2 regions of the Aequoribacter fuscus genome follow, and region 1 is predicted to be linked to the other one. Evidence: predicted binding sites of a transcription regulator. Region 1 holds the regulator's gene; the other holds the start of a gene.

Evidence for each region. The regulator sigma-54, encoded in region 1, starts transcription at its own class of promoters, with help from an activator protein. The targets are predictions, from matches to a motif close to TGGCACANNNNTTGCNNT.
Region 2: a site for sigma-54 is predicted at 11,836-11,853, ahead of EYZ66_RS02660 (phenol hydroxylase subunit). Genes of this name have one in related genera too.

What each region holds. Positions count from the first base shown of each region.
Region 1 is NZ_CP036423.1:2,422,466-2,438,597, forward strand. Features, by position in the region: gene EYZ66_RS10865 (KpsF/GutQ family sugar-phosphate isomerase) at 1-314, shown strand, start outside; gene EYZ66_RS10870 (KdsC family phosphatase) at 311-820, shown strand; gene lptC (LPS export ABC transporter periplasmic protein LptC) at 820-1,371, shown strand; gene lptA (lipopolysaccharide transport periplasmic protein LptA) at 1,352-1,852, shown strand; gene lptB (LPS export ABC transporter ATP-binding protein) at 1,852-2,577, shown strand; gene EYZ66_RS10890 (RNA polymerase factor sigma-54) at 2,670-4,145, shown strand; gene hpf (ribosome hibernation-promoting factor, HPF/YfiA family) at 4,200-4,487, shown strand; gene EYZ66_RS10900 (PTS sugar transporter subunit IIA) at 4,495-4,962, shown strand; gene rapZ (RNase adapter RapZ) at 4,959-5,834, shown strand; gene EYZ66_RS10910 (HPr family phosphocarrier protein) at 5,844-6,116, shown strand; gene mgtE (magnesium transporter) at 6,199-7,557, shown strand; gene yjgA (ribosome biogenesis factor YjgA) at 7,547-8,059, shown strand; gene EYZ66_RS10925 (YhdP family phospholipid transporter) at 8,101-12,015, opposite strand; gene EYZ66_RS10930 (Maf family protein) at 12,033-12,614, opposite strand; gene mreD (rod shape-determining protein MreD) at 12,608-13,090, opposite strand; gene mreC (rod shape-determining protein MreC) at 13,087-13,953, opposite strand; gene EYZ66_RS10945 (rod shape-determining protein) at 13,993-15,030, opposite strand; gene gatC (Asp-tRNA(Asn)/Glu-tRNA(Gln) amidotransferase subunit GatC) at 15,241-15,528, shown strand; gene gatA (Asp-tRNA(Asn)/Glu-tRNA(Gln) amidotransferase subunit GatA) at 15,528-16,132, shown strand, end outside.
Region 2 is NZ_CP036423.1:567,778-583,909, forward strand. Features, by position in the region: gene EYZ66_RS02595 (2-hydroxychromene-2-carboxylate isomerase) at 164-757, opposite strand; gene EYZ66_RS02600 (DUF1329 domain-containing protein) at 815-2,122, opposite strand; gene EYZ66_RS02605 (antibiotic biosynthesis monooxygenase) at 2,136-2,696, opposite strand; gene dmpH (2-oxo-3-hexenedioate decarboxylase) at 2,816-3,610, opposite strand; gene dmpE (2-oxopent-4-enoate hydratase) at 3,625-4,407, opposite strand; gene EYZ66_RS02620 (2-hydroxymuconic semialdehyde dehydrogenase) at 4,427-5,887, opposite strand; gene EYZ66_RS02625 (catechol 2,3-dioxygenase) at 5,900-6,817, opposite strand; gene EYZ66_RS02630 (2Fe-2S iron-sulfur cluster-binding protein) at 6,845-7,129, opposite strand; gene EYZ66_RS02635 (NADH:ubiquinone reductase (Na(+)-transporting) subunit F) at 7,133-8,194, opposite strand; gene EYZ66_RS02640 (phenol hydroxylase subunit P4) at 8,204-8,566, opposite strand; gene EYZ66_RS02645 (aromatic/alkene/methane monooxygenase hydroxylase/oxygenase subunit alpha) at 8,620-10,125, opposite strand; gene EYZ66_RS02650 (MmoB/DmpM family protein) at 10,141-10,410, opposite strand; gene EYZ66_RS02655 (aromatic/alkene monooxygenase hydroxylase subunit beta) at 10,425-11,414, opposite strand; gene EYZ66_RS02660 (phenol hydroxylase subunit) at 11,446-11,760, opposite strand; gene EYZ66_RS02665 (WD40/YVTN/BNR-like repeat-containing protein) at 12,378-13,421, shown strand; gene EYZ66_RS02670 (efflux RND transporter permease subunit) at 13,424-15,793, shown strand; gene EYZ66_RS02675 (DUF1302 family protein) at 15,875-16,132, shown strand, end outside.

The DNA of each region.
Region 1 (16,132 bases):
TCATTGATGCGCTCCTAGAAATCAGCCAGAAAGGTTTGGGGATGACCACGGTGATCGATCAAGACGACGTTCTGCTCGGGCTGTTCACCGATGGTGACTTGCGCCGCACCCTCGACAAAGGGCTGGATGTGACATCGACTCCCATACGAGAAGTCATGACCACGGGCGCTAAAACCATTGGTGCCAATCATCTTGCCGCTGAGGCTCTGAACATCATGGAACAGAACAAAATCTCAGCGCTGGTTGTCGCCGAGGGCAACTCCGTGCGAGGCGTCATTCATTTGATGGATTTGCTGCGCGAGGGTATCGCATGACCCCGTTCAAGGACCTACAAGCCTTAGCGCTTGACGTTGATGGCGTGCTAAGCGATGGCCGCTTGTATTACGGCAACAACGGTGAAGAGCTCAAAACCTTTAACATCCGCGATGGCCTGGGCATTAAACTCCTGCAACAAGCGGGCATTACCGTTGCTATTATTACCGGCCGCACCTCCAGTATCGTCGCCCGGCGCGCGCAAGAACTGGGCATTGAGCATATTATTCAAGGCCGCGAAGATAAGCTCTCTGCACTGCGTGAACTCTGCGCACAACTTGACTTAACGATAGAGCACGTTGCTTACATGGGGGATGACTTACCCGACCGTAAAGCAATTATCGCGGCAGGTCTCGGCGCGACCGTGGCCGACGGGTCTGACGATGTAAAGGCCGTCGCTGATTGGTGTAGCACCAAAGCTGGCGGCGCTGGCGCCGTGCGTGATTTAGCCGAGATTTGGCTTAAAACCGTCGGCTTGTGGGACCAACTTGTAGAGCAACAAGCCTAGTGACTCGCAAGCGCATACAAACCATTGTTCTCTGCGTTGCCGCCGCAATAGCTTGGCAATTCTACGACGACATTGACATGCGTGATGCTCCGCCAGAACTCCCACGCGATATGCTGCAAACCTACCTCAAAAATAGCGAGACCGTGCGCTTTGATACCAACGGACAGGCTAAAGACAGTGTCGGAGCGGAGGAAATTCGCTACTTCACGGGGGTCGCGCGAGGAGAACTCACCAACGCTAGCATATCCAGAACATTAACGCTCAGTGAGAGCTGGTCAGCGAGTGCCATGCGAGGCACCGTTTTTGAAGATAATCAAACCGTTGAATTGCAGGGCCAGGTTGTTCTAAACCACGACTCGAACGACATTCAACTGACCACCGATCGGCTTCGACTCGACTTAGTAAAAGACATTGCGTCCACCGACGCAATTGTTACACTGGCTCACCATGGCGCCACAACCCAATCAGAGGGCCTGACTGCTGACCTAAAACAACAGTCCTTCCACTTCACGCACAAGGTGACTTCTGTTTATGCTCCGCTCGAACCGTAACATCCTGGGTCTCCTTCTCATCGTGCTCAGCCCATGGGTTTTAGCGCAATCAGCACAGGATCCGATTCGTATCAGCGCCGACGAAGCGACACGATCTGAGCTCGAGGGCATTACACGCTACTTAGGCAACGTCGTTCTCGTGCAGGGCACCATTACAATTACTGCTAGCTCTCTGGAAATTGATCAAGCGAACCCGGAAGAAATCAAAATCATCGCGACAGGCTCACCCGCGACGTTTGTGCAGCCAATGGTTGGCGCGGAACCTGCCATTGACGCGAAGGCTCAGACAATTCGCTACGAACAGGTCGCGCGCAAGGTCATTCTCGAACAAGATGCTCGCATTCAGCGCGGTGAATCCATTATTCGCGGGCCTCTTATCGAATATTTTATAGACGAAAAGCGCGTCCAAGCGGGTCAAGATGCCAACCAGCCCAAGAGCCGCGTTGAAGTTGTCATTCCGCCCTCAGGTAGTACACCCTGATGGCCCTATTAAGAGCGCAACATCTGGCCAAAGCCTATAAAGGACGAAGCGTCGTCAAGGACGTGTCGCTACAAGTGAACAGCGGCGAAATCGTAGGCCTTTTGGGTCCGAACGGGGCCGGCAAGACAACCTGTTTTTACATGATTGTCGGCATTGTACCTGCCGATGCGGGCGCTATCAGCATCGATGATCACGACCTGACCAAACTCGCGCTACACCAGCGCGCGCAGGTGGGCCTCGGCTACTTACCCCAAGAAGCATCGGTGTTCAGACGCTTGAGCGTGCGGGACAATATTTTGGCAATACTGGAAACACGCAAAGAACTGGGCCATAAAGCCAAAGCATTTTTGTGCGACCAGTTGATCGATGAATTCCGCTTACACGCCGTACAAGATACCCTAGGGCAAGCGCTGTCGGGCGGCGAACGCCGGCGCGTCGAAATCGCGAGGGCCTTAGCGCTGGAGCCAAAATTCATTCTGCTTGACGAGCCTTTTGCGGGTGTCGACCCGATTTCAGTCAACGACATTAAAGACGTCGTGCGCAGTGTAGCCGAGCGGAATATCGGTGTGCTCATCACGGATCATAACGTGCGAGAAACGCTAGATCTTTGCAGTTCAGCGTACATCGTTGGTGAAGGTCACATCATCGCCGAAGGTGGTGCCGACGCCATCTTATCCAACCAACGCGTTCGCGATATCTATCTCGGCGAGCACTTCACTTTATAGCCAGCAATAAATCACAGCAAAAACCGCGCCAACACTTGTCGTTAAGGTGCGCATAAGGCTACACTCCTCTTCTACCTCAGTGGATTTTTGGCATGAAGCAGTCGTTACAGCTAAAACTCGGTCAACAGTTAACCATGACCCCGCAGCTGCAGCAGGCCATCAAGTTATTACAGCTCTCCACCCTCGATTTACAGCTCGAAATTCAACAAGCAATAGAGTCCAATCCACTGCTAGAACTCGAAGAAGAGTTCGCCGACGATGCACAGATACTTGATGCTCGAAGCCGTGAAGGCCCAATGGACAACATTGAAGACGCGGCTGCAGAAACGCCCAGCGGTAAGGAAGATTGGGATCAATCCATTCCCGATGAACTCCCGGTAGACACTCAATGGGATGATCTACTGCCCTCTTCGTCAAGCCCACCACCAGCGACCAATGACGACGACCTAGAGTTCGATTACGCCCAACAAGGTGCGGCTGAGACGACCCTGCAAGAACACCTCTTGTGGCAATTAAACTTAACGCACTGGTCAGACATTGATCGCATGATTGCGGTCACCATTATTGACTACACGGACGATAACGGACGCTTGACGGCCGACCTGGAAGAAATTTACGAGGTCGTTGCCGAAGAAGGTGATATCGACTTCGACGAGGTCGTTGCCGTATTGCACGGTTTACAGCAGTTTGAGCCCACCGGGGTTTTTGCGAGAGACCTCCAGGAATGCCTGCAATTACAGCTTCGACAACTGCCCGCTGACACTCCGAATCGCGATACCGCGAATCTACTCCTGACCCGTTACATGGCCCAGTTCGGCGCCGGCGATTTCAAGCAAATCATGCGCCGAGCTCGCCTAACAGAAGATGACTTAAAAGCGGCGATCGGTCTGATACAAACGCTCGACCCCAACCCTGGCCACACCTATCATTCGGCATCGACTGAGTACGCAATACCCGACGTATTCGTGAGTAAAAAGCAGGACCGATGGGTGGTTGAGCTCAATCCCGATATTGCACCAAAGCTGCGTATTAATGACACCTATGCCAGCATGATTCAGCGCGCAGACAACAGTGACCAAAACAACTACCTGCGCGACAATTTGCAAGAAGCCCGTTGGTTTTTAAAGAGCCTGCTCAGTCGCAATGAAACTCTGATGAAAGTGGCAACGAAAATTGTCGAACACCAGCGAGGCTTTCTAGAGGAAGGCGAAATTGCAATGCGCCCGCTCATCTTGAGCGAAATCGCAGAGCAGGTAGAAATGCACGAATCGACAATTTCACGCGCAACCACCAACAAGTACATGCACACACCGCGAGGCGTGTTCGAGCTGAAGTACTTTTTCTCTAGCCACGTACGCAACGACGATGGCAGCGAGCATTCTTCGACCGCGATCCAAGCAATCATAAAGCGCTTGGTCTCCGAGGAAAGTCCCAGAAAGCCCCTGAGCGACTCAAAAATCGTGACATTGCTAGCATCAGAAGGCATCACTGTTGCTCGAAGAACCGTCGCCAAATACAGAGATATTTTGCACATCCCACCGTCAAACGAGCGCAAACGCCTTGTTTGAGGTAGTATGAAATCGAGGACTCGTTCCTCTTGCTATTTGAATAAGGAGTAGTTTATGCAATTGACTGTAAGCGGACATCACGTTGACGTTACCGATGCTTTGCGCAACTATGTCGCCAATAAGTTTGAGCGCCTAGAACGCCACAGTGATCACATCACCAAGGTCGACGTCACCCTGATTGTTGAAAAAGCGGCACAAAAAGCCGAGGCCTCAATTCACGTAGCGGGTGCTGATTTGTTCGCCGCCTCTGAGGCGGAAGATATGTATGCTGCTATCGATTTATTGGCCGACAAGCTCGATCGTCAAGTCATCAAGCACAAGCAGAAAGCCAGGGGGCACTGATCAGCCAATGTCTGGCATACTCACCCATTTACTATCCACTCATCGACTGGACACCCATCTTGAGGTGTCCAGCAAAAAACGCTTGTTTGAAGAAATCGCTGAGCGAATTCAGCACGATTACCCCGAGATTACCGCGCGATCAACGTTCAATCGCCTACTCGCCCGCGAAAAACTCGGTAGTACCGGATTAGGACAGGGCATCGCTATTCCTCATGCGCGCCTAGAGGGTGCACCTGAAATCATTGGTGTATTCTTCACCCTAAGCCAAGGCATCGAGTTCGATGCACCCGATGATCAGAATGTCGACTTAGTCTTCGCCTTGTTAGTCCCCGAGAATGAGGAACAAGAGCACTTGACTACGCTGGCAACCCTGGCTGGGCTGTTCCAAAACCCCAATTTCTGCCGTGATATTAGAGCGGCTCGTACGGCCGAGGCACTGCTCAAAGCCCTGAAAACGTGGGAAGCAAACACGTGAACAACTGCCCTTTAGTGATTATTAGCGGTCGCTCAGGCTCGGGTAAAAGTACCGCCCTACATCTGCTTGAAGACGAGGGGTTTTACTGTATAGATAACTTGCCTTTAGGGCTGTTGGAGCAGCTTCTACAGGAAATCGAAAGCGATCACTTTGCTCACTTCAAAGGTGTCGCGGTATGCATTGACTCGCGCAACGCCTGGACGAATGTGGGGGATCTTAGCAACATTTTAGCCGCCATCCCCGAGCGCACTCAGGGCAGTATTTTATATTTAGATGCCCTCGACCCTATACTAATTACGCGCTATAGCGAGACCCGACGCCGCCATCCGCTCACCAATCAGCGCACCACCTTATCAGACGCCATTGCGCAAGAGCGTGAACTGCTAGAACCCGTGCTCGAGGCTGCGTCTATTGTGGTGGATACCAGCGAAATGACCATTTACGAATTGCGTGACACCATTCGTCAACGACTTTTAGGGGCAAAAAAAGGCGAGTTGTCCATACTGTTCCAATCGTTTGGGTTTAAAAAAGGCATCCCCTCAGACGCCGATTTGGTCTTTGACGTCCGAATGCTGCCCAATCCGCACTGGATTAAAGAACTACGACTTCTTAACGGTACCGACCAAGGAGTTGTCGATTTTTTAAGCCAGCAGGAATCAACACAACGTTTATTCGATGACATTCGTTCCTTCGTCGAGCGCTGGCTACCGTCGTATAGTGAGAGCAATCGGAGCTATGTCACGGTGGCTATCGGATGCACCGGCGGCCAACACCGTTCGGTGTTCATGGCGCAGCAACTCTTCCAACACTTCAGCGCCAGCCTGTCGAATATTCACGTACGTCACCGCGAATTACTATCGCGCGAGGAATAAGGCCTAGCGATGATCGAAGCACAAATTGAAATCATTAACAAATTGGGCTTACACGCACGAGCGGCAGCGAAGTTCATTGCGTGTACGGGACAATTCGGTTCGGCCTGTCGAGTAGGCAAAGACCCCAAGAGCTTGGTGGATGGCAAAAGCATCATGGCTGTTATGATGCTCGCCGCTGCGAAAGGCACCGTTTTACATGTCTGCATCGAAGGGAAAGATGAAGCAGAGGCGTGGGAAGCCCTCAAAACACTCATTAACAAACGCTTTGATGAAGGCGAATAATTCCGCTGCTCGCTCAATAATTTCCTCAGTGAGGTTTTGCTAAATCTGGTATCCTAGTCCGCAGTAGATAGGAAGCCCGCACATGAGCTCAAAACTCACCTCCATTGCCCACGATAAGCTCGAGTCGTTACTGAACTCGCGCGACAGTGCGCGCATTGCCGACGTGAGTAGCATGCTCAATGACATGCCCCCGGCAGATGTCGCCCACCTGATCGAATCGTCGACACCGAAACTTCGACACATTCTGTGGCAACTCGTCGACACCGAGATTGAAGGTGAAGTCATCGGCGAACTGAGCGAGGAACTGCAGAGTTTATTCCTCGCCGAGATGGATGCCGCCGAGGTTGCGGTAATGACCGAGGGGATGGCGGACGACGACATCGCCGATATTCTGCAGCAATTACCGGGCGCCGTCACGCAAGAAGTGTTGGCGTCAATGGACCAGCAGGATCGAGCGCGTATCGAGCGGGTCTTGACCTATTCAGAGGATACAGCGGGTGGTTTGATGACCACCGATGCCATTACCATTCGGGCGCGCGTCACAATGGATGTGGTCCTGCGTTACCTTCGGCGCCATTCCGAAATCCCGTCCATGACCGACAGTCTGATCGTGGTGAACAGCCAAGATCAATACATCGGTTTGCTGCCTTTGCGCACCCTATTGGTCTCTGATCCCTCGGCATCGGTGCGCGAAATGATGATTACCGACATCGATCCTATCCCCGCCAACATGCCCGATACTGAAGTGGCTCGCTTATTCGAGCGCAACGACTGGGTATCGGCGCCGGTGGTCGATGAAAACCGCAAACTCCTAGGACGCATCACGATCGACGACGTCGTCGACGTGATCCGTGAAGATGCTGACCATTCGTTTATGTCAATGGCGGGTCTGGACGAAGAACAAGACACCTTCGCACCGATTCTTCGCACCACTCCGCGACGTGCTTTGTGGCTAGGCATTAATTTATTAACGGCCTTTGTCGCCGCGAGTGTGATTAATTTATTTCAAGAAACCATCGAAAAGGTCGTCGCGTTAGCGGTGCTTATGCCCATCGTAGCCTCCATGGGTGGCATCGCCGGCACTCAAACCCTAACGGTTTTGGTTCGTGGTATCGCGGTGGGGCAGATTTCTCGTAGCAACCAAGGCTGGCTGATCAATCGAGAATTAGCTGTCGGCATGATTAATGGTTTTCTCTGGGCCGCAGTCGTTGGCGTCGCAGCTTCTTTGTGGTTCAACGACTGGACTTTGTCCCTAGTCATCGCCATCGCATTAATCATTAACCTAATCACGGCCGCGCTGACGGGGGCAACACTGCCTTTATTTTTAAACCGCATTGGTATCGATCCTGCGCTCGCCGGCGGCGTTATTCTGACGACCGTTACTGACGTTGTGGGTTTTTTGTCATTTCTAGGATTAGCGACACTATTTTATGCAAGATGAAGAGTGGGATGACTGGGATGACCTGCCCCCCAGTAAAAGCGCGGTGAAACGACAACTGGCCGAGCTTACGGACCTCGCAAGAGTGCTGGTTGAACTGCCACAAAAACGTCTTGATCAAATTCCCATCGAAGACGAAACCTTGCAAGAGGGTATTGAGCTCGCGCGGAGAATTACCGCGAATAGCGGTCGTAAACGACAGATTCAATTCTTGGGCAAGCGCTTAAGAAGCCTCGATACTACCGCAATTATGGCAGCGCTAAATCGTGAACACGAAACCGATAAAGAAGCTGCTCACAAACATCACATGGCTGAGCGTTGGCGAGACGACATTATGGCTGATGGCATGAATGCGATTAACGCATTTGTCGGCGAATTCCAACACGCCGAACGCAGTCAGCTTCGCGGCTTGTGGCAACAAGCGCAAAAAGAACGAAGCAAAGGGGCGCCACCGGCGTCCTATCGAAAATTGTATAAAGCTATTTTCTCAGCACTCGACGCATAAAACTCCCTGTAGCGTCCACCCGAGAGTCCTAGCGGGACACCTTAATTCGGCGACACGCCTTGCTCTGATACAGACGCTTCAGTCTGGTCAGGGCTCGGCTGATCACCTGCGGCCCCGGGCCCTCCCAAAACATCGGGCTCATCTAAAACATCTTGCTCCGTTTGAGTCTGATCAGTTTCTTCCGAGCCACCCTGCTCAGCGCCCGCTTTTGGCTTAGGTAGTTTGGTATCGAATAACTTATCGAAGGCGAGTTCAGGTTCTTGCCACGTACCCTTCACCGAATAAACAGCGCTCGAAAATTTATCGACCTGCTTCTCAAAAATTTTGCTAATGACATACACACCAGCCGCAGCGGGAAGCCCTCCGGTCAGTGCCGCTAACCACGGCAGATTGCTGGCCACGGGCAAGGTCGCAATCAAACGACCATCCAAACTTTCATCCAGTAAGTTAGCCTGCCCGGAAAACTGAAAACGACTGGCGCTACTCTCCATGTTCATCTTATCGATATTAATCAAACCCAGGTCGGCACTGGCATCGATCGCAAGCTGATTAAACGGCACGCCCGATTCAAACAGCTGAGTCAAACTCAAACGACTCACAATATCAGCAAAATTCAATATCGTGATCACCTTCAGAGCGCCCTGAGCACCCGCTGACGCTTTCAAGAATTTGCCGTCTTTGAGGCGAATTTTGAGCTGCCCGTCGGTACCAGCAAAACCGAACTGCTCTGGACCACCTGGCCACTCTAAATCGAAATCAGCTCGGCCTGACTGGGTCTTTAGCACGCTTTCATAACCGAACGCCTCAAACACCTCACCTAAATTATCAACCAAGACACCACCCGACACGCGCGAATTCATCACGCCTTGCTTGGGCCACATCAAGGTAATCGGCTGTTCAGGATCGGCCCGGAGTTTACGCCACTCGCCGTTCATCACCATTAGCGTGTAGTCCTCGTCACTCTGAGACAAGCGCAGTTCACCTCGTCCTAAAACCTGGTCACCCTCACGGACTTGGTCAAAACTGACGTGCAGCTCGGGCAAGTCAGACCAGCCTTGGCTCGACTCTGCCTGATCCACCCAGAGCTCAGCGAACGCCTGCAAATCAACATCGATTAGGTGTAGGCGCCAGTGATCATCTTGCGTCTTGCTACTCAACTCTCCGCTCAACCACTGGGTTTGCCAGCCAATAAACCAGTCCGACGCTTGTCGCTCCGCCATTAATACCACGGAATCGAGTTCGCGCTGCATAAAGTGCAATCGCTCTACCCGCAGATCCTGGACAAGGTAATGCGCCTGCGATGCCTCGTTAGACTCGGGTAAAACGGACCGCCAAGCGTCAAGATCAAGCCGAGGCAAAGCGCCGGTAAGACTTGATAAACCGGCCTCCAGCGGGAGCGGCGATCGACCAAGACCGACAGCAAACCCAGTTTGATCAGTCGCAAACTGAGCATCAAGGGTCATCGCTTGTCCTAGTAGCAGCGCACCGCGCAATGCTGGGTCGCGAAGATCCAGATCAAACCGCATCGCCAAGCTTGCAGCGGCTGGCTTTGCCAAAGGCTCGGGTAGATCTATCTGCAGCCCCTTTAAATCACTCGTCAACTGTAACGCGGCTTGCTCAGGGGCCAACACCAAAATGCCATCAACCGTGCTCTCGCCGTGCAAGTGACCTTGAATACCAAGATTCATAAACGCTTCCAACGAGGGGCCGTGCAGCGCGCTGGAGAACTCAATATGCGTTGTTTGGACCTCACCCACCTGTGTGGCAATACGCGCTTGTAAAGACTGCCCCCAAACATTACCCGTTAAGGTTTCGGCAGAAAATCCGTCTTCGGTGCTGTAAGCGAGATCACCGTGTATATTGCGAAGCGTCAGACCGGGCGCCGGAGTCAGGCCTACATCATGTAAGTTCAAACTGAGACTCACCTCGGGACGAACCACACCGACCAAAGGAGTATCGATGGTTAACCGGCCAGCTATCTCGCCTTGAACGTCCCAGCTGCCACTCGTCTGCGGGACATAAATCGCCAGCGGTGACTCTCGCAGATCGGCTAGAGCAGCACCCAGTTGTCCCCGGATCGAGCCATCAATACTCAAGTGTGGTTGCCGCTCGAGATCAAGCCACACCTCTGCACCTACTGAGCTCGCCCTGACACCGGGCAAGCCTCCTTGCTCTAACCAAAGGCCGGTCTGCTCATCATCCATAATCAGCACAGCCGAGTCGATAGTCAGCGCCGGCCAATCGGGTAAAAATTTTAATTCCATGGCTTGGAGACGGCCTATCAAGCCGATGCTGCGAGCATCTCGCTCTTCTTTCAGGAGCGAGCCGCGATAGAAAAAACCCAGATCACGAGCGGCCGCGTCTCCAATCGCGGTATCTAGCCAGCGTTGCAAATTCTCTGGAATGGTAGCGGGAATAACGGTGTTGCGAGCGGCGGCATTACCCTCACTTACGCCCAGATAAAGCTCCATTTCGGGTGCAACGACCCCCTGTTGAAACGGCAGTTTCAGCGCCAGCTTACCGTGCGTATCGCCCACCGCCGCCAAGCCATGAATATTATCCGCCCGAAGGTGCAAAACGGCAGCATCCCAAGAGGCGTATAGCTCAGCGGTCGCATTCGCTATTTCTAAGGGCTTGGCGTAAACGGTAGGCAACGCTAACTCGAGCACAGGGGTGTTGAGTTGAAACATCGCTTTATTATCTCGTAACCACACGTCACCGGTAATACCGGCACCACCCGCTCGTTTATCGGAGGCTTCAATACTCACACCGTCTAATTTGAGATGCGCGCGCAGGTTGTTTTGACCTTGACGCCACAGCATTCGGGGTTGTAGGACGCGTCCTTGCGGCTCGAGCTCTTCCAAGGTCTTAGCCAGAGTGCTGTCTTTAGCCACCTCGCGTAACAGACGACTCAGCTGCTGCACATCCAGAGTCTCGCTGTTTAACAGTAGTGCACCGTCTCGCCAGTGCGCTCTCATGTTCGGCAAAACTAAAGGCTCAGACTGAGTCTCTAGCTTCAGATTAAACAAGCGCGCAGCCGCATGCTTAAAATCGGTATCGACCCTGAGCTCACCTGAGAGCTGAGCATCAGCGCTTGGGTTGCGTAAATTGAGCCCAGAAAAGGACCAATGCCCACCCAAGCGCCAATCGTTCGCTTGTGCCTGCAAATACGCCGTAAGAGCAAACCCAGCGCTTTGCTGTGCCGCTATGGGCGCACTGCCTGACAAGATTTCCAGAGGCTCCTGGCTCATCGCCAGCGAGGCAAAGCCACTACCGTTAAATTCCTCTGGTCGCAGTGGGTTACCGAGCCCTTGGGCGAGCACCTGAATATCGGTTCCGGTACTGTCGCCGATAGTTATCTTGAGCTGGCGCTCACTGCCATCTCGCCAGTAATCGAAGTCCAAGAGAGCCTCGTAGTATTTATTCTCTCGGTTGACCCCTATACGCGCGGCACTTATATCAAGGCGCCGAGTCTTATCCATCAGCACTTCCAGAACCCGGGTCAAAAACTGTAAGGACTGTGCGGACCGTGGCGCATTGTTCGCCGCCTCGCTGTTGAGACCGACTTGGTATTCCACCTGCAGTCCCTTGATCGCCAAACTCGACACACTCGGCATCCAAAGCCGCAGAGACGCTACAATATCGACGCTGAGTTCTGCTGCTTCAAATTCAACACGAGTCCCAGAGATGGCGCCAGAATCACCGTAAAGAATCACCTCATTTAATACAAGCGTCGGAGCAAACGACTCCCATCGCAGTGCAATTCGCTCAGCTTCGAGTCGGCCAGGGATAGCGTGATTGATGCGATCAATGATGGGTTCGCGATACCGGTCAACATGGTGAGACAACAAACGGCCAAAACTGACATACACCGCGAGCAGTACAATGCTGAAAACAATAATCCGCCACAGCAAACTGCTCAAGCGATCATAAAAATGCGGTGTATTGGAAGACATGGGCTGAATTCTACACCCTAATCGACACTCCGGGATAATGACAAATTCACTCCCGAGGCAACCAAAAGTTCGCTTAAGATCTGCAGGGGCAGACCGATGACGTTGCTCACTGAGCCCTCGATCGATTCCACCAGTACATCGCCAACACCCTGCAAGGCATAAGCCCCGGCTTTATCACTCGGTTCACCCGTGGCGATGTATGCCTTGATCAAATCGTCACTCACACAGGCAAAGCGCACGCTCGTGCTCACAACCTTGAGGGCTCGGCGCGTCGACGTATAGACGGCCAACCCGGTTAGCACCCGGTGTTCTCGCCCCCTCAAACTCGAAAGCATCGCAAAAGCCTCCTGCTCTGACTCGGGCTTTTGCAACATGAGGTCATCAACCACCACGGTAGTATCAGCGGCGATAATACAACTCCCAGCGCACACCTCCTGTACCTTTGTTGCCTTTTCATGAGCCAAGCGCTGAACGTATTGCTCAGCAGATTCGTTGGCACGCGGCGTCTCGTCGATGTCCGCAGGACGAACCTGAAAGTCGGATACAATACGGGCGAGAAGCTCACGACGACGCGGCGACTGAGACGCTAAAATCACCATTCTGTTAGGCCATGATAGCGCCTGAAATAGCGCAAAATTTGCATTACCACGGGCCACACCAGGGCGCTACACAAGGCGGTTAACAGAGGGGGAGTCACTGCAACAGCTTGAGTCTCGAACGATGCCAGCCAAACATCAATAAAGCGCGCGACACCGGCAAGCATGAACACCAGCGCTATCTGAGACAAAACGTCCATTTTACGAAAACGCAAGCAGATCAACTGCCCAAACAGACACACCAAAGTCATAATCAAAGCGTAATGGCCCAAGGGGCTTGCACTCAGCACGTCAACGGTAAATCCCGTTAACAATGCATAGGTCAGGCCAACCCTGGCAGGCAGAGCAACGACCCAATAAAACAGCACCAAGGCCACCCAATCAATCAGCAGGGGTAGGCCCGACACCTCGGTCGTCCAAATACTGAGCAACATCGCAATCACCAAGGTGAAAAGTACCACCAGTGAATCACGTATCACGGCGCGATAGCTCTTGAACCGAGAGTAATGTCAGAGGCCAAAGCACCCTCTGGAAACAACAACAAACCGTGCCGAGTTCGACTGAGCTGAGCCAAAGGCTCTGCCCAAACGGTCGCAAATCGGTCGCCATCGGTACGCTCTACAGCGACCACTTTGGCCACTGGGTAACCCATGGGGAAACGCCCACCCAAACCTGAGGTCACAAGCTGGTCGCCTACTTCCACATCGGTGGTCGTCGATAAATACTCGATGCGTAAACGATTGAGGTCACCGGTGCCCTCAGCAATCGCGCGCACCGAATTGCGGATGATTTGGACAGGTACCGAATGACTCGCGTCACTAATCAACATAACCTGGGCGGTATCACTGGCGACTTCAATAACTTGGCCCAGCAGGCCATCAGAGTCAATGAGTGGCTGCCCCGGATAAACCCGTTCATTACTGCCGTGATCGATCGCTATGATTTGTCGGTTTGGGTTGGGTGACACGCCAATAATTTCTGTCGCCAAGACATCATTACGCTCGCGCGGCCCGGCATTCATGAGAGCACGTAAGCGTGAGTTCTCAGCACGCAACGCCACCATTTGCTGCAGCTTGGCCTGTAGTACGAGATTTTCGCGCTCGAGTTGATCAACCCGATTATACAGGGCATCTTCAGAACGACTAGCCTCCGACAACGCCTGCCATATATTGCGTGGAACGGCTGCCACGTCGAAAATAAAGTCCGTAGCATCAAGCCCAGCGCGACGGACAGGATCAAGCAAGTCCGTTTGACGATCTGCCACCCACATCACGACTAGCAGGGCAGTTAACAGACCCGCACGTAGTCCAAGTCGTGACTTCTTGATGAACAGCGGTTTGATGTGTCTCTCCCTTAACCCGCGTGGTTAGTGCACGCCGATTTACTCGCTAGACAACAACTCCAAGGTGTGCCGATCCATACGTTCCATCGCAATACCGCCGCCGCGCGCCACACACGTCAGGGGATCATCCGAGATCACCACGGGCAGGCCAGTTTCGGAGGAAATCAGCTTATCCAAATCACGCAACAAAGCGCCACCACCGGTCAATACTACGCCCGATTCCGCGATATCGCCCGCGAGTTCTGGCGGCGATTGTTCCAGCGCAGACTTAACGCCTTGAACGATAAGTTGCAGTGGGTCCGACAGAGCTTCTAGGATCTCGTCACTCGTTAGCGTAAAGCTTCGAGGCACGCCCTCTGCCAAGTTACGCCCTCGCACGTCGATCTCACGCATCTCGCCGCCGGGGAAGGCACAACCAATTTCTTGCTTAATCCGCTCTGCGGTCGCCTCGCCAATCAAGCTGCCATAGCGACGTCGAACGTGGGCAATAATGGCTTCGTCAAAGCGATCGCCACCCACGCGCACAGAATCGCTGTAAACCACGCCGTTGAGCGAAATAATCGCGATTTCGGTAGTGCCACCACCGATATCGACCACCATACAGCCGGTGGCCTCCTCGACATTCAAGCCCGCCCCAAGCGCGGCCGCCATCGGTTCTTCAATGAGACGAACATCACGAGCGCCTGCACTCAGGGCACTTTCACGAATCGCCCGACGCTCGACTTGCGTTGACATACAGGGTACACAGACAAGCACTCGGGGGCTCGGGCGAATAAAGCGTGTTTCGTGAACTTTCGCGATGAAGTGCTGCAACATTTTTTCGGTGACCTGAAAATCTGCAATGACACCATCTTTTAATGGGCGAATGGCCGTGATATTGCCCGGCGTCCTACCCAACATACGCTTGGCCTCGGTACCTACCGCTTCGATCGACTTCTGGCCATTGTGAATACGAATAGCCACCACTGATGGCTCGTTCAACACGATTCCCTGGTCTTTTACGTATATGAGGGTATTTGCAGTACCCAAGTCGATCGATAGATCGTTAGAGAACATACCGCGCAGTCGTTTGAACATGTTGTTTTCGTTTCCCTAGTGTTGGGTTGGAATGGCCGGCGAGGCGACGCATTTAGATCGAGTATCGCAGCTCAAAAACACCACAAATTGCGCTCGGTTCGGCTTAAAAGCTGAATTATCCTCTCTTTCGACAACTCTATCAATGCCCGCGATTTTGGGCAAGGACAGCGTTGTGATAAACTCGCCCGCCTGCGAAAAGAGAGAGTCCATATGTCCGTCACAACCAGTCAACTCAGCGAGGTGGCAACACTCGCTCGTTTGCAACTTGAGGCCGAGCAAGCCGAGCCGGTGACCCACGCAATCAACCAGATTTTAGGCCTCGTAGACCAATTACAGGCTCTAGATTTACAAGGCGTAACTCCCATGGCCCACCCCCGCGACGAAGTCCAACGTCTGCGGGTAGATGCCGTGACAGAAACCAACCATCGTGAAGCCTTCCAAGCGATTGCACCCGCTGCTGAAGAAGGCCTGTACGTCGTACCTCCGGTGATTGAATAATGACTGCCAGCATCCGAACCCTCGCGACTGAGTTACGCCAAGGTACACGTTCGGCGGTGGAGCTCACCCAAGACTACCTGCAGCGCATTGAACAACGTGACGACCAATTGAATAGCTATATCACCGTCGCATCTGAGCGCGCACTGGCGCAGGCGCAAGCTGCCGATGAGCGTTTGAGCAGGGGCGACGCCTCCCTGCTGTGCGGCATTCCCATCGCCCACAAAGATTTATTTTGTACCCGCAATTTAGCCACCACCTGTGCATCGAAAATGCTGGCCAATTTTGTTCCGCCCTACGACGCGACAGTTGTCGAACGAATCGACACCGCGGGCGCAGTAACTTTGGGCAAAACCAATCTCGACGAATTTGCCATGGGCTCGTCTAACGAGAACAGCTTTTTTGGCGCGGTCAAAAACCCCTGGGATCTAGACTGTGTCCCCGGCGGCTCGTCGGGCGGCTCCGCAGCGGCGGTCGCTGCTGAATTATGTGTGGCAGCCACGGGCACTGATACTGGGGGTTCGATCCGCCAGCCCGCAGCGTTTTGCGGTATCACTGGCTTAAAACCTACCTATGGACGGGTGTCGCGCTTAGGTATGGTGGCTTA
Region 2 (16,132 bases), 1.2 Mb from region 1:
TAAGGTTTGTTGAGCAATTTGTAAAGAATAGAAATGCATTTAAGGTTCGTATCTCAGCCGATTTGGCTCCCCTCTTCGAATGAGGTTGCCCTCCCGCTTCCAATTTTAAAGGCAGGCGATCTCGAGCCATGTGATCTGCCAAGATGAAGCGTTCTGGGCTTCGTTACGCCTTAGATGCGCCCAAGTCTTGAAGATGCTCGATAACAAATTCCACGCGATCCTGCCCCCAAAAAATTTGGTCGCCAATGATAAAGGTTGGGACCCCAACGGCACCGTCCGCATCGGCTAGCTTTGCATTGTTTTCGAGTATAGCTAAATTCCGAGCGTCTCCTGATGCTGCAATCAGAGTGTCCGCATCCAACCCACAGCGGTTGGCGATATTGCGCAGACTTTTGTCGAGCGCGATATTGTTGCCAAACTCCCATTCCTCGCGCATGGTCTCGATAATGTACTCACGAAGCTTACCTTGCGCTTCTGCGTAAAACGACGCGGCTCCTGCGGGGGTGGGTTCTGTTTCCATCGGTGGAGGGTTAACAGGAATTCCCAGGCGCTTGGCAAAGCGTTTCAGGTCTTGGCGCGCAATTGGAAGCTTTTTCTTGGCTCGCTCAGGACTAGAGCGCAAATTCCAGCCGCCCACTGGGCGCCAGACTAAGTTTACGTCAAAGTCATCAAACACCGGCCACATCGTTTTGGACAACAGATAGCAGTACGGGCTTCGGAAGTTGAAATAAAGCGTGACATCGATAGGTTTGTTCATGATTTTGTTCCCGTTTTTTTAATAATCATTGTTAAGTTCCGAGTATCCGACCAGATCCTATCGTCCAGCCGCACGCATCTGTTGCGTTGTAAACATATTAGGACGCAAATCCTCAGCGGGCATGTGCGTTCTAAACTGCAGAGTGGTGCAATGCCTGGCCTGTAGATCAACCATCGAAACGCCGTCGGTGACTAAACCCTGCCAGTCCTCATTTTTCGCTTCGTGCTGCGATGAATCACTCGCTGCAACCATGCCGAGTTTCCACAGATTTCCAGGGCGGTCGTAAATGCGTGTGAGTAAGGGCACGTAGGTCTCGGCATCAATTGAAAAGATACGCTCTTTGAGCGGATGCGAAGGATTCACGGGGGTCGCTTTAAGCATGTGTACGGTGCGGACTTGCCAAGTAACCGATGGAAAACATCCGCCTTTGCCTTCAAATTTGATGACCGTGAGTTCATCGTCTTTCTTTTCTTTGTAGGAGGCGGGTAGGGCATTAAACGCATACATCGGTGCAAGTAACTCTTTGCTGCCTAGGTATTCCCACCTCATGTCCCGAATTCGGCCGTTGTAGCCCATAAAGTCCTCGATCATGATGTCGCTACCCAAAAAGGCATCGGTCTTCTGACCCGTTGGAAGGCGTTTTACGCGACGTTGTGCTGTTAGATAGATCCAGGCCTGTTCGGCATCGCCGTCGTTTTTCTTGGTGTAAGTCAGTAGCTGCGTGTTGCGAATGTCTTGCGGTCGCTGGACCTGTAAATACAACGCGGAGTAAAGATTAGCGGGGTTCTGCTCTAGTTCGGGCATGGGCGCCCGGGAGTGACGATGGCTAAACCGCATGAGCGCTCCGTACATCTCGATTGTGCGCTCAGTCGTATCGTTTTTCATGCTTTTGTAGTGCCAGCTCAGTGATTGGGTCTCTGATTCATCAGGCCCATAGGTGTAGCGCATATTCCATGCGACTTTTTCGCCAGCGCGCGGGTCGTTAATGTCCGGCCATTCAGGGAAAGGGCGACCGTTTTGGTAGTTCATCAGATCACCCGTTTCAGGTCCTAGCTGCGTTTGTCCTTTATATTGCTCCGTTGCGCCGACGTAATTGGGGTGCTGTGGAAAAGCAATGTAAGGGCCCGTGGTGATACTGACTTCACCCGCAGCAATGACACTGTATACGGCCGGATCGACTAACTCTACGAAGGTGTCTACATTACTTTGGTTAATCACGGTGCCAGGTTCGATGTTAGTTTTGGGTGGGTAACTAAAATCGCTTTGAGCGTGGGCGGTGAGTGCAGTTAATGCAGATAGTGCAGTTAATGCAGATACAAACCCAGCGACGAGGCCGTGGGTGACTAATTTGAAATGGGCATGCATGGTGTATTCCTTATTATTTGAAAAGCCATTTGGCCAGCAGACTGTTGACGCGAGGCATGATCAGGTAGGTCATTAGAATTACCTGGATACCGACCACCAAAGCCGTTTGCGCGAGCCGAGGCCAGTCGGAAAGAAGCGGATTCAAAACCGTGAGCAGTGTGTTGAGCAAGACAAAAACAACGCTGAACAGCACCACAGACATCTTCCAGCGGCTGGGATGAGGTGTGGGCGAGGTCGCATTTGTTTGATCAAACCAGACTTCAAGCCCAGACATGATGTTTCGGCTTTCGTGTCCCTCAATAATGTGCGCTACTTCGGCGACAGTTTGCGCGTGTTCAGAAGAAGCTTGCCAAGCCGCGGCATGAGCGTGGGTATCGAAACGGTAGATGGTGGTGTATCCTCTCGAGCCTGCTGATGGCCGAAAAATATTGGCTCCCATGTAGCCTTGAAACTGCGCTGCTAAGCCCGCAATTTTTGACACCCAAGCTTCATACTCAGCTTCATGACCCGCCTTGACGGTGCGTGAGACCGCGACGACCACCTGCTCGTTACTTTGATTTGTGGACTCAGACATTACCGTTCCTCCGAGGTCTTATCGCACGACCTAGACGCGTATCTTGCAGATCAAGAGAACGTGTGAAAAAAAGGAGCGATCAAGCCGCCCCAAAACACGCATTCACACCCCCCCGGGTATCAGACGAATGAAAAACCGACGTTGCCGAGACCTTGGTAGCGAACGTTGATGCAGTCGCCTTTTTCAACCAAGACGGCTGCGGTGATTCCGCCGGTCATCACAAAAGTGCCTGCCGGGATGTATTCATCCACGTCGGCGAGCATGTCAGCAAGCATTGCGACGCTGGCGGCTGGGTGATCAAGTACAGCAGCACCCGCGCCTAGCTCCACGATTTTGCCGTTTTTCTCCATCACTACGCCCAGTGTTGACCAGTCAAAATCGCCGGGTCCAGCTGCGTGGCTACCTACTACAAAGCCGCGTGAGGACGAGTTGTCGGCCATGACACTGGTCAGATCAAATTTGAAATCCTTGTAGCGAGAGTCGATAATCTCCACTGCGGGTACGACTAATTCAGTCGCATCGAGCACCTCTTCAACCGTGATACTGCGTCCACGCAAATCCTTGTTGGTTACGAAAGCAATTTCGGCTTCGACTTTGGGGTGGATGTACTGATCCCAGTCAATAGCGGCACCGTCGGCTTCGCTAAAGTAGTCCATCAAAAAACCGTAACAGGGCTTCTCGACACCCATTTGGCTCATTTTCGCCCAAGAGGTTAATCCCATTTTAAGACCCACCAGCTTGTTACCGCGCTCAAGCTTGCGGCGGCGAATTTCCCACTGAATAGCCGTTGCGTCTGCAAAGGTCATGTTTGGGTAGTCGTCGGTGATTTTTAGTATCTCGCGACATTCGAGCTCGGCGTTCTCCACGTGCTCGGCGAGTGAGGCGATCGTAGCTTGATCTAGTGTAATACTCATTGTGCGCTCCTCGCTTAGGTGAATTGGATTGTGCAGTTACCGACACCGCCCACTTTAACGGTCATGACGTCGCCCGCCTGAACCGGCTCGAGCGGTACTAGGCTGCCAGAAAGGATGATATCGCCCGCGTTCAATGTGATGCCGAACTGCCCAAGCGTATTTGCAAGCCAAGCGACACAGTTTACTGGGCTACCCAAAGCTGCTGCGCCGGCCCCGGTAGAGATGACTTTACCGTTCTTCTCAACCACCATACCGACCGTCGCCAAGTCGAGCTTGCGCGGGTCGATGGCGGCCGCTTCGTTTACGGTAAAAAGGCCGCAAGAGGCGTTGTCAGATACCGTGTCTTGAATCTTGATCTGCCAGTTTTCAATGCGTGAGTCCACCACCTCAAAGCAGGGCAGAACCGCCTCTGTTGCTGCCAGTACATCCGCGTTGGTGATACCCGGGCCACACAAGTCTTTCTTTAGAACAAAAGCGAGCTCGCCTTCTGCGCGAGGCTGAATGAGCGTACTAGAGATAGGCATTTCACCGTCGTAACGCATCGCGTTGGTCATGAAACCGAAATCCGGTTGGTGAACATTCAACATGTTCATTACCGCTTTACTGGTGACGCCAATTTTTTTACCAATGACCTTCTCACCCGCCGCCAACCGATTTTCGAGCATGCGGAGCGAGATTTTATATGCGTCCTCAATGGTGATGTCTGGGTGCGAGGTGGTCAGCGGCGCGAGTGTCTTCCGCGCCACCATGGCTTTGTAGAGTTCATCACCTAACTGATGAATCAGTTTTGTTTCCATAATTTGTCTCTTTTGTCTGTTACAGCTTGATACAGATATTTTTTAATTCGGTGTAGAACTCCAAGGAGTGCACGCCACCCTCACGCCCTATACCGGATTGTTTTGCGCCGCCAAAGGCGGTGCGTAGATCCCGCAAGAACCACGAATTCACCCATGCGATGCCGACCTCAATTTGCTCTGCTACGCGCACGGCGCGAGAGGTGTTCTCAGTCCAGATAGCGGTGGCCAAGCCGTACGGATTGTCGTTTGCTAGCGCAATGACTTCGTCTTCGGTGTCAAATGGGCGAAGATGACAGCAAGGGCCGAAAATCTCCTCCCGAACCACGCGTGCGTCGTCGCTCAGACCTTCCCAAATGGTAGGTTCAACCCAGCAGCCGTTTGCCATATCGGCTGACATGACCGGCGATCCACCGCCCAAAAGCACAGTAGCGCCCTCGTCTTTGGCAATTTGATAGTACGACAGTACTTTCTGTTGGTGCTCTTTGCTGATCAAAGGTCCCATCGTGCTGGAAGCGTCGTCCGGTGGTCCTATCTTCAGACCTTTGGCCGCTTCAACAAAGCGCGCTTTGAAGTCCTCGTAGATGCCACGCTGAACGTAGACACGCTCTGTACCCAGGCAGACCTGGCCACAATTTACAAACGCGGAGCGCATAGTGCCCTCTACTGCTTTGTCAATATCACAGTCATCGAAAATCAACGCTGCATTCTTGCCGCCACATTCCAATGAAATGTCGCGTAGTCCAACCGAGGCCGCTCGAGCGATAATCTCACCCGTCCGCGTTTCACCCGTGAAGGTAATGGCGTCGACATCGGGGTGCTCGGTTAAAAAGGCACCCGCTGAGTCCGGTCCAAAGCCATGCACAACGTTATATACGCCGGGCGGTACGCCACATTCGTTCATTACCTCACCCAGAAGGGTTGTGGTTAGGGGCGTTTCTTCTGAGGGCTTTACCACCACCGTGTTACCGCAAGCCAGAGCGGGGCCCACTTTCCAAGTCATTAACAGTAGCGGAAGATTCCACGGGCTAATAACCGCGATCACACCTTTCGGTGTGCGATGCCCTACGTTCATTGCGCCCGCGCCATCAGGTGTATCCAAACGGAAGCCTTCAGTCGGCACGTTTTTGATCATGTCGGCGAAGACTTTAAAGTTCGCTGCACCGCGCGGAATATCGATGTGCGAGGCCAAAGATTTTGGCTTTCCGGTATCGAGGCATTCTGCTTCAAGGAACTCATCGAAGCGTTCATTGATGCGATCTGCGACGCGATGCAAGATCTCGGTACGCTGAGCGAGCGTCAACTTGCCCCAAGGCCCTGTGAGAGCGCGTTTAGCTGCGGCGACGGCCGCATCAATCTCAGCTTTTTTACCTTCATGCACTAACCCAATCACCTGGTTGTTGATTGGGTTCCGGTTTTCAAAGGTTAAGCCCGACGTGCCCGCGGTAAACGAGCCGTCGATAAAGTGCTTACATTCTTTCATGGTGCCTCGATATCAGGTCGTTACCGTAAGGAATCGCTCGTTCAGTTCACGCGCGTGGTAGAACACGGCTTTGCCGAGTTTCTCTGCATCCCAAGTAGTGGTCGGCATGCCCGGAATATACCAGTCGCCGCCGGCGAAAGTTTCGTTGCGGTTGCCTGATGGGTCAAAGAAGTAGATAGTTTGCCCGTGAGTTAGGCCGTGGCGTGTTGGGCCGATATCAATCGAGATATCCCACATCGATATCATGTCGGCGGCTTTACCTACGTCTTCCCATGACTCAAGTAAGAACGAGGCATGGTGGAACTGACCTTTCCCCTCTGAGCGGATGAAGGCAATCTCGTGTTCTTTCATTGAGGTAGTCAAAAATTGAGCAATACGGACGTCACCATCCATGGCTTGTTCTGTGAGCCAGAAACCCAATACATCTCGGAACAGTTCGAGCGAACCATCGAGGTCGTCGCCATAGAGTAGGCAGTGGTCTAGGCGGGTGACCTTCATGCCTTTTAAATCCATAGGCCAGGCTTCCGGGTTGTGATGCCCTGTGGCACGTCCGACGACTTCTTTTTCGGCGAACAATTCGAACATGTGACCTGTGGGTGAATCGAAGCGAACGCGGGCGCCGCAGCCATTGAGTTCGCCTGCAGGAATATCTTTCACATTACACCCAAAATCAATCAGATCTTGTCTAAGGCTTGCGAGAACCTCATTGTTCAGCACTTTAAAGCCCATGAAGTCCATGCCGGCTTCGTCGGCTTCGCGCAGCACGACTGAAAATTTGTCGGCTTCGGTCCAGCCTTTAAGATACACACGACCCTGCGCGTCGCGGTCTGTCTCAAGTAATCCCAAGCGATCGCGGTAGTGTGTCACCGCTTCATCCATATCCAACACACGAATTTGCACGTGTGCGGTTCCAATAACGCCTTTTTGCATAGTAAAACCCCTTTTTTAGAGTGTGTTTTAGTTGTTCCCTACAGCCATTACACGCATGTCACTGCGTGGAAATACTCGACAAGACAGGGCAAAGCCCTCGGCTTGTTCTTCCTTCGTGACGAACTTAATACTCATTTTCTTGGTTTCAAACTCGCCTTCTAGAATCCGTATTTTGCAAAAACCGCAGCCGCCACCCCGGCATCCCACGTTGATTGCCTTTACACTTTGAGATTCCATTCCGTGAAGTAGCGACTTCTCGGGTGGGCACTCAAAGCTTTTATCTTCAGAGCTGATAACGTCAATATGAAACATCGCTTATATTCGCTTAAACAGCGCACTCCGCGTGATTTCAGACGACCCGTCAGCCGCGGTTAAAAATTTCTCCATGTGGATATCATCTTCAAATAAACGGCCTCGCATGAGCGCGGTGATGGCCGCATCGATCATCAGTGGTGGGCCACACAGATAGGCTTTGTGTCCGGCAAATTTACCTTCAAAATGCGACTCTGCCGCTTCATGCACGAACCCTGTAAACCCCTGCCAATTGTCGTCGGCTGCAGGCTCATTAAGCGCGGGTACGTAATGGAAATTGTCGTGTTCTTTCTCTAGGGCCTCAAATTTTTCTCGGTGGTAAAGCTCTGCTACATTGCGTGCACCCTGAAACAGATAAATCTGCTTCGTGCTGCCATGCTCGAGCATATCCAGAATCATCGATTCCGGGCTAGAGAGGCCAGATCCGCCCGCGATAAAGAGGGTGTCTTTGTCGTCTGATGTGCGCACGAAAAATTGACCGTAGGGACCTGATAGATCGACTGAGTCGCCTACTTTCAGCTCGTTGTGTATATAGCTTGTGGCCGCACCGCCCGGTACCAAACGCACGTGCAAGGTCACTTCATCGTCAACGCTCGGTGGGTTCGCAATCGAGAAGGCACGGCTGCCATCGACCTTGGGTAGGGCGATGTTCACATACTGACCAGCCTGGAACTGCATGCTGCGATCCAGCTTGAGTCGAACTTCAACGATGGTGGGCGATAGCGGCTCAATTGCGGCGACTTCGGCTTGATAGTCTTCAACTAAGTATCCCGCGAAATCGGGATCAACATCGATATCCGCTTCGATCACTAAGTCGCTCTCAGGCGTGGCGCAACAGGCCAACAACTTGCCTTCTTCGCGCTCCATGTCCATTAATGCAAATGGCGACGCGTCACCGTGTTCGACGTAGCCATCGAGTAGGGTGCATTTACAGGTGGCACAGGTGCCATGTCCGCATGCAAAGGGCAACCAAACCCCTTGGCGCAACGCTGCGGCGAGGATGGTTTGACCTTCCTCGACTTCGATGACTTCACCGGTGGGTTCGATAGTAACTTGGTACGACATCGGAATTCCTTAAATACCCGCTGCTTCGAAGCTTGAAGTTTCGGCAGTTTTAAAGCGCAGCAGACACTTATGATCAAATCCGTTTTCGGCCAAGCTTTTTTCCATGACCGGCGTGAAGGGTTCGTTATTGAGCGTCCATTCCACGGAATCCCAGTTAATATTCTTGTACTCAGGGTGCTGGCAAAAGTGCGTGCCAATCACGTGCTCGAGCACCGCCGCGAAGGGCATGTTTGGGTCGAGCGGGAAGGCCTTAGCTGAGTAGAAAAATAAATGTTTGTCCCAGTTTATGTATACTAAGATGGCGCCGTGGAATTTGTCCTCGGTGTCTTTTCTGTCGCCGTGGTAGTCGGCGCGAAGAGCTTGAGTAGCCATAGTAACCTCTGTTTATTGTTAGTGGGGCAGAGCAGGCTCTGCCCCGGGTTTAATTAAGCAACGCCTTTCCAGTTCTTCCAGCGTTCTTCGTCGGGCGAACCGACGTAATCCATGTTGGCGTTGCCGACATCCAGCTTGTAGTAGTCCATGACTTTCTCGAGACCACCTGGGCCACCGCAGTTGCCCTGGAAAATCTGGTGTACGGGCAGCCAGGCGTGTACGTACTTTTCAGGCTCATTCTCAAAGATGTGCTGGCACTGATCCGAACAGAAATGGAAGCGTTCGCCTTGATATTTAGTTGAGCGGTACACAATGTCACGTGGGTCGTTTTGCACATCAGTGTAGATCATGGGGATCTGACAGGTCTGGCACAGCTGGGGTAAGCCCTCGTTGTAGTAACGCTCGCCTTTGTCAGCCATTTCTTTCGCCATTTCCCAACGTGGGCGATAGTACTTATCGAAGGTTTCGGGGTACTTGGCGCTCAACCAGTCGAGCTCTTCGTCGCTTGGAATCCAAGTGTGGAACGCGGTTGCCTGACTGTTGGTGTAGAAGGTCCACCAAGCCTGATGGCTCAGGTGCTCTTTCTCGGCTTTGATCAGGTCGGTGTAGTCGGGCATCTTGATGCCGTAACGCTCGAGATCCTTAAACAGAGCGCCACCCGCCTGTTCAAAGTAGAGCTCCCACGCTTCTTTCCATGACATGACTTTCTGCGGCAGCATATAGTCCATCATCATGGCGACCACGGTCAGGATACGGTAGCCGCGCCACAACCACTTGTCGATCCATTTTTGAACGATCGGCACGTTGTCTTCATGTTGCTCGAGTAAGAACTTGATGATTTCTAAGCCAAGCGTCATGTGACGCGCTTCGTCTGACTGCGCAGAGAAGCCGAAGGTTACCGTTGCCATATCGCCGTTGTAGGCCGCGCCGGACATGAAGGGCACGAAGAGTAGGTTGGTCAACACGTACTCAAATGAGAAGCCAACAGCGACCATGAATTCGAAGGGGCCAGCAGAGCGCGCATCGTCAAAGAAGGATTTCACAACCGAGATGTACCAAACGCGATCGTGCATGTGCGAGAACTCATCAAATCCGTCAAAGAATTTGTTGTAGTGGCTCATCGCGTGGATCTGGGTTTGGATGTGACGTAGTTCATCAATCGATTGCATCTGTGCTGCAATTCGCGCGCCGATGCCGCCCATCTGACGACCGGTGAATGCAAAACCGCTGTGCGCTGCGAGCTCGCCGGGGCTTACCGCGGTCAAGAAGATCTTGATGGCGTTTACATAGCGAGCGTCAGATACGTTGAGGTGACCATTGTTTTGCGCGAAAGCATCGTAAATAGCGTAGAGCTTTTTCTCTTTCTCGGCCTGGTATTTCCAGTAGGCGTCCATCGTCAGGCGGAAGGGGTCTTCCCACTTATCCCAATCGGTGATTTTGATGCCTTCAAATTCTTCAAAGGGAAAAGCGTCTTTACGATCTTCGTAAGAGAAATCCCAATCCAAATCGCGTGTTAATAAGCGATATTTGTCTTTCAGATTCAGTTTCTTAGCTGACATAGTCTTATCCTTCTCTTAGTTATTCCAGTGAACCGTGAAGTAGTCGTCATCTTCGTCGATGTGACCGGTCAGAGTGAGCAGATTGACGTGGATGGATTGAACCTCCCAGTCGCAGCCCATCATCTCTTCAACGGTGGCTTTATTGATGGTTAAGGACCCTTCATTTTCGATGCGAATCATGGCCGGTTCAAAGTAAACCGTCGCATCGGGGTTATCTTGCTCAATCGCCTGAACGATATAGCGAGATTCGTCGTTTTCTTGGAATGCTATTAATACCTTTGACATGGCGTACTCTCCTGTTAATCCGCGAGGCCAATCTTCTTGAGGCGACCGGCTAGGGCCGCATAAGCTTCAGCGAGCGCATCTTCAGAAAGCAGGTCTGTAGCCAAAGGCTCGAGCGCCTGTTGCGCGCGGATGCGCCAGGTGCTGATCCAAGACTTGATTTGATCTGCATTTTGTTCGTTCTCGTTGACAACGGTTTTAATGAGAGAGTCAGACCAGCGCTGCGACTCTTTCGATCGTTCCCGCATAAATTCGGTCAGCATCAGAATGTCGCCGGCATCGTGCTCTGTAAGCCAGGCGTCGTACTGCTCGAAGTAGAGATTGTCGAGCAGGGTATCCAGAACGATATTTTGAGCGATAAAGGTTTCAAACCAGTCATCAATCGTCAGCGTGCGCTCACAGTAAGCTCGCAAACCCTGCCAAATTGGATTGTTCATCCACTCAGCTTTGGCTTCGACCAAAGAGTCCCCTGTGTTGCCATCCAATGACAGCCCAATACGCGAGTAGTACTGCGCGTTGCCAAAGCGATCCATCGCCTCAAATAGCGTGGCCTGTGCGACCGCTGTGCAGTAGTTGGCGTAGGCGGTGCAGTACATGTTATTTAGATTCGCTGTGTGTTCGGCGTGCCGCAGCGGGATTAAATACTTGATCAGATTTTCTTTAATGCCTTCTGGAAGCTTGGTCGCGAGATTACGCTTGTCAAAAAAGTTGAAGTTGCTTTCTGCATTTTCTTGCATGCGCGCGCGGTTCTGCACGTAGGTGCCGTAATAGAACTGTCTAGGGTCCTTCAACGCGTACCAGTCTTCCATGGTAATCGCCGTTCTTTTTGGATCATTCAGTTCACGCTCTTGATCCCACAGTGGTTTATAGTGGAAGTTGGTTTGAGCTGCGATGTCGTAGGTCGCTTCTTGGTAACGTGTAGCCGGTTTGTCGCCGAAACGGCGTGCAATATGCCCGAAGGTATTGCGTACCGTATCCATCTTTGCTGTTTTAATTTCGATAGTCATTGGGCTATCCCTCGTCTCTTTATAAGTAGATTTATGATTCGGTTTGATTGCGTTTGGCAAAGGCCTCTTCACCAATGCGCCACTTTTCCATCTCTTGATCGACCATTCGGCATTGCTCTTCGGTCATCATCTGTACGTTTTGTTTGATGCAAAATTCGTCGAAAGCGGCTTTAGGCAACACCAGTTCAACGAACAGGTCGGGTTCACCGATCGCGAAATCGAACTCGACTAGGTTGTTCTCTGTGATTTCTCGCACACGAACAAAACGCGGCAAGGTATCTGCGACGCTACGGCCGTCTGCGGCCTTGGCTCCCTGGATAACTTCGAATCCTTTACTCGTGCTCATAAGTTCGTGCTCTTTGCTTTTCACTTTTATGCTCCGCTTGGCTTGTTGAGCGTTTGGCGGCGGTTGCTTGAAAGGTTTGCAAGCGCTGTGCCAAAACCATTCGTCTTGATCGATTTTAAGAGAAGTATTGTAAAATCAATTACTTATTATTTTTTGTTATTGTCTCCGGGTGGCGTGTTGCTCAATTTTAGATTTAATCATTTGGTAAAAAAAATCAGCTCTTTCCTCGCGGAAGGCGCCGTTTTGAGCATTTACTTAATTGTTTAGTTCGTTCCCGCGGTCTCATCTTTGTGCCCTGTATCCCCATATTTAAAGGCTTGTGGATTATTTGATGCGGCCTGATTGAATAGTCTTACGTTAGTTTGTTGATTCGGTGAGTGCGCTAGGAGTGCCGTTGGAATAGTAGTGGCAGAAAGTTCACCATTTGGTGAAAAAAGCAAGGCATGTGAGTCGCGGTAGGATTCAATCTAAATCTAGAAAAATTAATTTTTTCAATAAAAACAGTGGTTTAAAAAAATAAACCACATGGTGGCACTATTATTGCTTTGTACCTGCTCAAAGCAGACAGTACAAAAACATAACCAGTACTAACAAAAATAACCCAGAGGGGGGGAATTGTGGTTAGATACCTTGAGCGCTCTACAGTCGAGAGCCAGCGTCGCCGTGCGCCTGCTGCGGCCTTCAAACACATTCTGTCGATTGGGGTTGTCGCTTCGATCCTTGCAGGGTGCGAAGCGAACTTAAATATGACGGGGATTGATGCCACGCTTGAGCAGCCAATTCGACGAACAGATCAGTTCTTAGCGCTTGAGAGAACCCCCGGCGGAGGTGTCCTTGCTTTTGCCGATGATGGCGTTGTCGTTCAAGGTCAACTATCGCCGGAAGGTATCACATGGACTCGAACAACGCTCGACGCTGAGCGTGCTCCTACATTTACCGATAGCGCTGCCTGTGCCGATGGTTCAGTCGTTGGTTTGAGTTTTTACAACGAGGTCTGGTGGTTCGCGGATAACGAGTGGCGAGTAACACCTATCGACACCTTTGAGCAGCTTGAGTCGGTTGATTGTCGAGCAGACAACGAAGTTTGGGCTGCGGGTTCTTTTTCAAGTTTTTACCGAACTCAAGATCAGGGGGAAACCTGGGAAGACTTGAGTATTGGTGAAGATGCAACGATTACCAATCTTCAGTTTGTTGACGATGAATTTGGTTACGCCGTAGGCGAGTTTGGGATGGTGTTTCAAACAGCCGATGGCGGTGAGCAGTGGTCTGTAATCGAGCCCGTTGCGGATGAGTTTTACCCTTTGTCTTTACATTTTTCAGATCGTGAACGCGGCTGGGTTGGCGGTGTTCTCGGAATCATCTTTGCTACCGAAGACGGTGGCGCGACTTGGGTACAGCAAGAGTCCGAGGGACACGCCGCAGTGTACGGCTTTATTGATAGCGAGCAGGGTCTCTTTGCCTTTGGTGATCAAGGTAGCCTGCTCAAGCTTGAGGGTCAAACTTGGCGGTCTCAGGCAGCGCCCCCGATTCCTATTCACTACAAGGCCGGTCTGGCTCTCGAGTCGGGTGAGGCGCTTCTAGTGGGCGGTTGGGGTTTAACCATGACCCTGCCGCTGGCCTCGTCAGAAGATAAAAATCCAATCGCCGAGGGGGGTGAGTAAGCATGTCCAAAGTAACGCATTTTTTCCACTCCATCGAGCTGGCGGTCTTTCGTCATCCGCGCACGCTTTTATCAGCGGTGCTGGTGGCGACTTTGTTTTTTGCGGCACAAATCCCTGCCCTCAAAATGTATTCCGATTTCGCTGATCTGTTGCCGCAATCGCACCCCTATATTCAGCTCCACAACGAAATCAAGGACAGCTTTGGTGGTGCCAACGTTATTGTGGTCGGTATCGAAGCCGAAGAGGGCACGGTATTCAGTAATGAAGCCCTGAAGTTAATCCATGAGCTTACACTGGCGGTTGACTCCCTGCCTGGAGTGAACCACGACCTTGTGAGCAGTTTGACTCATCGGACGGTGCGTAAAGTGTGGCTCACAGAAATGGGTAACATTGTCTCTGAGCCCTATTACGAGCCGCTCGACCCTTTACTGTCCGACGAGCAGCTAGCGAGTTTGAAGAAAGAGGTGGTCGCAAACCCTCAGGTTTATGGTCCGCTCGTATCGCCCGATATGAAAATGGCGCTAATCAAAGCCCAGCTGAACGAAGGTCAGCTTGACTACGAAGATACCTTTAATCAGTTGCAAGAACTGCGCGCCAGTTACGAAGGGCAGGGCTTTCAAATTTATGCGACTGGGCAGCCGGTTTTGGTTGGCTGGGCCTATCACTACAAAGATCAGATTTATCAAATTTTGGCCTTTACGGCACTGATCATGGTGTCTTTACTGGTGTGGCATTTTCGCTCGGCTTATGGGGTGCTTGTACCCTTAGCTGGCGTGCTTGTCTCGACCATTTGGGGCTTAGGTATTATCTCTCTGTTCGGGTATAACCTAGATCCCTTGGGTTTGGTGATTCCCTTCTTGATATCGGCTCGAGCCATGTCGCACGGGATTCAAATCGTCGAGCGATATTACGCCGAACTGAGTGAGCGCGATGTGGCCTCAGAGGCCGCACGAGCTACCTTTGAAAGCTTATTCCGCCCGGGCACCTTGGGGGTGGTTTCGGATGCGATCGGTCTTCTGCTTATTGCCGTTGGCTCGATTCCGCTCAACACCAAGCTCGCGCACTACGCCTCGTTGTGGGCGATGTGCATCATTATCACGGTTCTTATCAGCGTGCCGCTCTTGCTTTCGATTCTGCCGAAGCCCAAGCGAACCCAGTTGCATCAGAGTGCTCTGCGTGCCGTGGGAGGTGCGTCTGCATCGATCGTGAGCAGTTCACCCAAAGCGGTTATCGTGGCGCTTGCAATCGCCCTGTGCGTCGGCGGTGTCTTTTCGTCGCACGTGATGATCGGAGAGTCAGAGCCTGGTTCGCCTATTTTGTATCGCGATCACGATTACAACGTGTCGTCTAAGAAGGTGAATGACACCTTCCCGGGATCGGAAGAACTCTACATTGTGGCAGAGACTGTCGACAAAGAGGGTATGAAGCGCCCCGAGGTGCTGGCAGCGCTGGCAGACCTTGAAAAGCACATGTTGCTCGATCCTGAAGTGGGCGGTGCAAAGGGCTTGCCTGACCTCGTTAAGATGGTGAATCGCCTGCTGCACAACAATGATCCCAAGTGGCAGCAGATCCCCAAAGACAATCTGTATGTCGGTGGCTTGCTGTTCGCGTATATGGCCTCGAGCCCCATCCCCGGTGCGACTTTAGAGTTTGTCGATTCCGAGGAGCGCGTGGCGAACTTGGTGTTCTACTATAAAGACCACCAGGGCGAAACCATTCGTCGTGCGATTCATACCGCTAAGCAGTGGATTGCCGAGAACGAGGGCAAAGTTGAAGGGCTGAGTATTCGGCTAGCGGGCGGCACCATTGGTGTGACTGCGGCGATGAACGAAGCCGCTTTCGAAACCAACAAAACAGTCCTGCCGCTGGTGTTCTTGTTCATCTTCTTGTCGGTCATGGTCTTCTACGGATCGCTTCATGCGGGTCTTCTGATGTTCTTGGCCATGTTGTTTGCGACCACGCTGACCTACGCCTACATGGGGATCACCGAGGTGGGTATCAACATCAACACCGTGCCGATTATCGCCGTGGGGGTTGGAGTCGGGATCGATTACTCGATCTATATGATGGACCGCATAAGAGAGCAGCGGCTGAAGATGGGGTCTCTGACGGAGGCTGTTCGCAGCGCTTTGTCGACCACGGGTCTCGCCATCACCTTTACCGCGATGACGCTCATTGCGGGGATTGTCATGTGGATTTTCATGTCGGATTTACGTTTCCAGGCGGACGCAGCCTTGCTGCTGTCGGTCATGGTTATTTTGAACGCCATTGCAGCTTTGCTGCTGATACCTGCCTGGGTGTTGGTGTTCAAACCCAAGTTTGTTGACCAAGTCGAAGTAGACGAGGACGGCATTATTCACCAGAGGGGGTGAAGTTGAAATTCCGGCCAATGTGGCGCGTTCACAGCGGCCGGGTAAATAAGCAATAAAAACCAGGGAAAGAGGAGCAAATATATGCGCTCAAAATCTAAATTCCTCGCGCTTGCCGCTACGGTCGTAGCGACGAGTTTCGGGGCTAACTCCTTGCCGACGATCGCCGATGATACCGAATGGGCGGGTTTTGTTGAGCAGGTGACGCATACGCGTAAAGATATCGGGTTGACCAAGTTTCGAACGGGTGCTCAGCTTGAAGGGCTCAAGTTTGTTGGCGATGTGGGCCCATTCTCTAATGTCAGCGTGGGCGGCACGGTTCGTGTAACCTACGACGGCGTC